2 linked regions of the Candidatus Thiodictyon syntrophicum genome follow. The protein of the gene in region 1 interacts with the protein of each later gene in a pairwise test. Links are inferred from orthologs where the notes say so. Each region holds a gene or a part of one and is shown in the gene's direction. Other genes may lie near its edges.

The links.
Region 2: the proteins of fdx (region 1) and THSYN_RS24195 interact in binary tests that used the Escherichia coli proteins (3 or more experiments, as listed by UniProt). The link is inferred for Candidatus Thiodictyon syntrophicum from one-to-one orthologs.

Annotation. Positions count from the first base shown.
Region 1 is NZ_CP020370.1:6,184,174-6,187,487, reverse strand. Bases 1-2,999 are described here. They hold fdx (ISC system 2Fe-2S type ferredoxin), read left to right. Parts: upstream 1-1,330; coding sequence 1,331-1,669; downstream 1,670-2,999. Other genes in these bases: THSYN_RS26535 (lysophospholipid acyltransferase family protein), read left to right, coding at 2,750-2,999; THSYN_RS26540 (rhodanese-like domain-containing protein), read right to left, coding at 2,189-2,569; iscX (Fe-S cluster assembly protein IscX), read left to right, coding at 1,853-2,047; hscA (Fe-S protein assembly chaperone HscA), read left to right, coding at 1-1,331. Outside these bases: more of THSYN_RS26535, read left to right, coding at 3,000-3,314. UniProt on the Escherichia coli protein: Ferredoxin are iron-sulfur proteins that transfer electrons in a wide variety of metabolic reactions. Although the function of this ferredoxin is unknown it is probable that it has a role as a cellular electron transfer protein.
Region 2 is NZ_CP020370.1:5,673,517-5,676,743, forward strand. What follows is about bases 197-3,108. They hold THSYN_RS24195 (HesB/IscA family protein), read left to right. Parts: upstream 197-1,445; coding sequence 1,446-1,772; downstream 1,773-3,108. Other genes in these bases: THSYN_RS24190 (LON peptidase substrate-binding domain-containing protein), read left to right, coding at 584-1,246; THSYN_RS24200 (SufE family protein), read left to right, coding at 1,828-2,247; THSYN_RS24205 (hypothetical protein), read left to right, coding at 2,498-2,899; THSYN_RS24210 (LruC domain-containing protein), read left to right, coding at 2,984-3,108. Also shown: THSYN_RS24185 (phosphate-starvation-inducible PsiE family protein), read right to left, coding at 1-81; more of THSYN_RS24210, read left to right, coding at 3,109-3,227. UniProt on the Escherichia coli protein: Is able to transfer iron-sulfur clusters to apo-ferredoxin. Multiple cycles of [2Fe2S] cluster formation and transfer are observed, suggesting that IscA acts catalytically.

The DNA of each region.
Region 1 (3,314 bases):
ACGCGGTCTATGACTTGGGCGGGGGTACCTTCGATATCTCCATCCTGCGCCTGACGGGCGGGGTGTTCGAGGTCCTGGCGACGGGGGGGGACTCCGCGCTCGGGGGGGACGACCTCGACCGGGCGGTGGCCAACTGGGTGCTGGCACAGGCGGGAATCGGCGACGATGCGGTCCCTGGGGCCGACCCGGCGCCGGACTCCCGACTGGACACCCGACTGGATCAGCGCACCCTGCGGCGGCTCCTGCAGACTGCCGCCGCCGCCAAGGAGCGGCTCAGCACCGCCCCCAGCGCGGACCTGCGGATCGAGCTGCCGGACGGCCGCCACTGGGCCGGGACCCTGGAGCGTGCGACCTTCGAGGCCCTGGTCGAGCCCCTGATCGCCCGCTCGCTCGCCGCCTGCCGCCGGGCGCTGCGCGACGCCCGGGTGACGGCGGCGCAGGTCGACGCGGTGGTCCTGGTGGGCGGCTCTACCCGGGTGCCGTTGGTGCGGGCGCGGGTGGCGGCGCTGTTTGGCCGCGAGCCCTTGAGCGACATCGACCCGGACCGGGTGGTCGCGCTGGGTGCCGCGCTGCAGGCCGAGGCGCTGGTCGGCAATCGCACGGGCGATGACCTGTTGCTCCTGGACGTGATCCCACTCTCGCTGGGGATCGAGACCATGGGCGGGCTGGTAGAGCGGCTGATCCCGCGCAATACCACGATCCCGGTCGCCCGCGCCCAGGACTTCACCACCTTCAAGGACGGTCAGACCGCCATGGCGATCCATGTGCTCCAGGGCGAGCGCGACCTGGTGGCCGACTGTCGATCGCTGGCGCGCTTCGAGCTGCGCGGCATTCCGCCCATGGTGGCCGGGGCGGCGCGGATCCGCGTCACCTTCGCGATCGACGCCGACGGACTCCTGCGGGTCAGTGCCGACGAGTTGACCACCGGGGTCGCCGCCCGGGTGGAGGTCAGGCCGTCCTATGGCCTGAGCGATGCGCAGATCGAGTCGATGCTGAGCGATTTCCGCAGTCATGCGCAGGAGGACCAGATGGCGCGGCGCCTGCGCGAAGAGCGGGTGGCGGGCGAGCGCGTCGCTGAGTCCCTGCGCGCCGCGCTCGCCCGGGACGGCGACGCGCTCCTGGCCGCGGACGAGCGCGCCCGGGTGGACGCGGCCCTGGCCCATCTCCAGGGCACGCTGGGGCGCCCCGACGCCTTCGTCATCCGCCAAGCGGTCCGGGCCCTGGAGCGCACCTGCGCCGGCTATGTGGAGCGGCGCATGAACCGCAGCATCCAGGGCGCCATGGCCGGGTGCCGACTCGCTGAATTCGACCCCGATGCGAAGGAAATCTAATGCCGCAACTGACCTTTTTGCCCCATCAAACCCTCTGCCCCCGGGGCGCCTCGATCACGGCGCAGCCCGGGATCAGCATCTGTGACGCCGCGCTGGCCCACGGGATCGAGATCGAACATGCCTGTGACCGCTCCTGCGCCTGCACCACCTGCCATGTGATCCTGCGCGCGGGCGGCGACTCGCTCGCGCCCCCCGATGATCTGGAGGAGGATCTCCTGGACCGGGCCTGGGGGCTGGAAGCCGAGTCGCGTTTGAGTTGCCAGGCCCTGGTGGGCGAGGCCGATCTCGTGATCGAGATCCCGCGCTACACCATTAACATGGTGTCGGAGCGGCGTTAAGGCCCGGGTGTTCGGCGTGGTGCCGGTTGTGGGCAAATAGACAGGATTAACAGGATTCTGCAGGATTAACAGGATGACCCCACGGGCCGTTCAATTTTTTATGAGTTATCCTGTAAATCCTGTTCAATGTTCATCAGTCACGAACGGCCCTGTCGGGAGGCAATCAGGAGAAGACCTATGGCACTGAAGTGGACCGATACCCGGGAACTCGCCATCGCCCTGGAGGCGACGCACCCGCACCGCGACCCGCGCTATCTCAACTTCGTGGACCTGCGCACCTGGGTCGAGTCGCTCGCCGACTTTGCGGACGCGCGTGAGCGGTGCGGCGAGAAGGTGCTGGAGGCCATCCAACTGGCCTGGATCGAGGAGCGAGAATAGGCCTGACTTGGGCTTGGTCGTGGTGGCGGCCGGGCGCACGGTCCGCACAGCGGACCCTACTTAAGCCCGTAGGGTCCGCTGTGCGGACCCGCGACCCGACCGGGTGCGGGAGCAGGACCGCTCGCCGGTCGGGTCAGGGTTTCAGCACTGCTCCCAGGGCAGCCCGCGGAAGCGCCAGCCGCCCTTGGTACTGCGGTGGTGGTGCTCGTCCAGATCGCCCTCGAAGCCCTCGTCCACATGGTGAACCGCCCGCAGCCCGTCCTTGAGCAGGGCGCGGCCGGCCTCCAGCGAGCGCTTGCCGCTGCGGCAGATCAGGATCACCGGGGCGCAGGGACTGTCGGGCTCGCACACGGCGCCGCCCAAGAGGACCTTGCGGATCTCGGTCGTGAAATGGGGGTTGACGACCCAGTCCGGCTCGTCGATCCAAGGTACGTGTACCGCCCCCTTGGGGTGGCCCACGAACAGAAATTCCATGGAGGAGCGGATGTCCACCAGGACTGCCTGGGGCTGCTCTTGCAGCATCCGGTGGGCCTCATCGGGGGTCAGGGCGCTCGGGTGATCGTCACTCACTTGGGGGTACCTCGATTGGTGGTCGTTATCATGCGGCGTCGGTCGCGCCCGGGGCCCGCGGCGCGGGACCGACAGTGTAGCAAGTGGGCGCGGCCGTCGGCCGCGACAAGAACAACAATAGGAGCGGCGCCGGTGGCGAAAAAAAAACTGAGCGGTTGGCGGCGCCTGCGGGTCGCGGTGACGAATCGCATCGCGCGCGCCCTGGTGCAACTGGTCGCACGCCTGCCGCTCCCGGTGCTCCACCGCCTGGGTCACGTCGTCGGCTGGGCCTTCATCCACTGGCCCAACCGCCAACGGCGCAACGCCCTGATCAACCTGCGCTTGTGTTTTCCGCACCTGGAGATCCCCGAGTTGATCCGGCTGCGTGACCGCAATCTGGTCGAATTCGGCAAGACCTATCTGGAGATCGGCTACCTGTGGCAGCGCCCGCTCGATCAGGTGCACGCCCTGGTGCGGGAGGTGCGCGGGGCCGAATTCCTGCAACGCCCCCCCGGGCGGGGCCTGATTGTCCTGTCCCCCCACCTGGGGGCCTGGGAACTGGCCGGCCTGCACCTGGCGCGCCAGGGACCCACGGCGATTTTCTACAAGCCCCAGCGCTATCTCGACGACCTGATCCTGACCGCGCGGCGGCGCTGCGGCGCGCAATTGGCGCCCATCACCGCCCGCGGCATCCGTGTCCTGGTCCAGGCCCTGGAGC
Region 2 (3,227 bases), 510 kb from region 1 along the record:
GATGACCGCCACGGCGCCGATCAGGAGCAGCAGGACGGCAGCGAGGGAACGCTCGAACAGGTGAAAGAGACGGTCGATCATGGGGGCGGACTCGGGGTGACTGACGGTAGGAACCGGGGCCTAGTCTAAGGCCAAAGGACCGCCGGACGGGCCTGGATCATGGTTCCGGCCACCCGGGGGCCGGAGTCCCGGGCGTCAGCCTTGGCTGGACAAGACCAAGGCCGAGGCCGAGGCCTTGGACTCCAGAGGATGGCCGCGGGCCGGAACGATGACCCCAGAAAGAGCAGTCATCCACAGATGAACACAGATGAACACAGATTTTTCATTGACTTACGCTTGATCGGGGGCTCACCTTGCGGGTGCTTGTGACAGTAGCGATAAGCGCATGACAATTTGAAGAAATCTGCGTTCATCTGTGTTCATCTGTGTTCATCTGTGGATTTTAGGATGATCAAGGCCGCTAAGCGCGGGGGGACGCCGCGCCCAACCGTTGCCCTGTGGAACCGGGTCGGGCGCCCCCAACTGCGAGGCATGGCAGGCCGTGCCTGCCCCACCCGTCGGCCGACCGCACCCCGGAGCCCTCATGAGCCGCAACCCGTTCTTCCCCCGCTTTGCCGATCTGCCCACCGAGATCCCGATCTTTCCCCTGCCCGGCGCGGTGGTGATGCCCGGCGTCCAGCTCCCGCTCAATATGTTCGAGCCCTGCTACCTGAACATGGTGACCGACGCACTGGCGGACGCGCACCTGATCGGCATGGTCCAGCCCACCAGCGAGACCCTGTTCGAGGAGGTGCCGGAGATCCACCGCATCGGCTGCGCCGGGCGCATCACCTCCTACAGCGAGACCGCGGACGGGCGAATCGTGGTGGTCCTGACCGGGGTCTGCCGCTTCCAGGTCCGCGGCGAGGTGGCCGGGCGCCGCGGCTACCGGCGGGTCTCGGTGGACTGGGAGCGCTTCGCCGCCGACTGCCACGAGGAGACCCAGGTGATCGGGGACCGGGACGGCTTCCTGGTGTCGCTCAAGTCTTACTGCACCCTGCGCGGGGTCGAAGTACCTTGGGAGGATGTCAACAAGATGGCGGACAGCGATCTCGTGAACCTGCTGTGCGCCCACCTGCCCCTGAGCCCCGAGGACAAGCAGGCCCTGGTCGAGACCATCCAACTCAGCGAGCGCGCCGGCCTGATGCGGGGGCTGATGGACATGGCCTCCGCGGCCAGCATGGACGTGGCGGAGCTGCGGCACTAAGTAAAGAGTCAAGAACAAGCTAGATACCATCGTTGTCGTTATCGTTGTCGTTGTCGTTGTCGTTGTCGTTGTCGTAATCGTAATCGGAGAAGCGATGCACTTCGGGGTGCGAGAGAATCCGTGGCGCTGCGATAACCTCGATTTCGACAACGACAACGACAACGACAACGAACACGTTAACCGAAAAGAGGTTTTCAAAATGGCAGTGACACTGACAGAGGCGGCGGCCAGCCATGTCGCCGGCATGTTGAACCAACGCGGGTCGGGCCTGGGGCTGCGGGTCGGCACCAAGAAGAGCGGGTGCACCGGCTACACCTACGACGTCGACTATGCGGACGCGGTGGACGCGGGCGACCGGGTCTTCGAGAGCCATGGCGTCAAGGTGGTGGTGGACGGCGCGGCCCTGGAGCAGATCGATGGCCTGGAGATCGACTATGTGCGCGCAAGCCTGCTGCATCAGGGGTTCGAGTTCCGTAATCCCCGGGTGAAGAACACCTGCGGGTGCGGCGAGTCCTTCAACGTCTGAGCCGTTCGCGGCGCCCGCGCCGCGTGCGCGCGGCGATCGATTCGGATTGCGCATCATGATGAGTGACGAGATCAAGGCCGTCATTGAGGACTTCGAGCTCTTCGACGACTGGGACCAGCGCTACCAGTATTTGGTCGAGATCGGTGAGCGCCTGCCGGCCATGCCGACGGCCGAGAAGACCGAGGACAATCGGGTCAAGGAGTGCATGAGCCTCGTGCATCTCGCGCCTCACCCCGACGCCGCCTCACCCCCGCGCCTGCACTTCACCGGGGACTGCGACACGGCCATCATCAAGGGCGTGGTGGCCCTGCTGGTGCAACTATACTCCGGCAAGACGGCCGCGCAGATCGAGGCGACCGACGCCGAGGCCCTGTTCGAGGGGCTGCACCTGGAAGAGCACCTGAGCCCCAACCGCCACGTCGGCGTCTATGCCATCGTCGAGAAGCTGCGCCGCCAGGCACAGGCCTACGCTTGAGCGCCGCCAGGCCCGCACCCACCGCGGGCCGGCGCCAGTTGCAAAATGCACTTGTGGTACCGATCGCGTCCGGGCACCCGATTTTTAGGCATTTTGCAACGCACCCGCAATCCGCGCGTCTGCCACCATCCGGAAACGGCTGAGTACGCGCGGCCTAGGAATTTGTTTTAAGAAACGAATATCGGCTGGCACGGCACCTGCATTGAGTCGGATAACCCACCCGCTCCGACCGACTCACAGGCAGGCCCCGATGAACACCAGCACCCTGATCCGCATCGCCGCCGCCCTCCTCCTGGCCGCCACCCTGTCCAACACCCAGGCCGCGAGCGCGTTACAGGAGCTGGCCGCAGCCGACGCCAGCTTCAAATATTCCGCCGAACGGGACCTGTGGGTGCAGATTAGCGCCTACGATAGAGAGGGTGCCCCCGCCGACCTGCGTACCGTCGAGATCCTCGAGGCCCTGAACGCCGACGGCAACGAGACCCGCGTGCTGGAGCGTGGCCTGACCGACGCGACCGGCAGCTTCGAGCGCAAGGTCCGGGTTCCGGCCGCTACCAAACAACTGACGGTGCGCGTCGGCGTGCTCGGCATCACCAACACCGTGACCATGAACCTCGACGCCGGCGGCACCCTGACCCACACCTTCGAGTGACCGTCGCAAGGCCCGGTGCAGCAACCCAAAGAACACAGGTGTCCGCAACGGGCCAGCCGCCCCTACCGACCTGGAGTCTCTTCCATGACCAAGCCCGTCAGCACCGGCCCGCGGCACACTCTGCTCGCCGCGGTGATCGCACTGGGCGCCGCGACATTCGCCATCCCGGTCCAGCCGGCCACCCCGCCCAACGTCTACCGATTCCTGTTCAGCGACACGCCGGGCAAGGACCTGGCCGAGACCTACCGGCTCAATCACGACGCCGCCGGGATCCCGCTCAAACTGGACCGAAACCTGGTCACGGTCGACGCGGCCCTGATGACGCGGA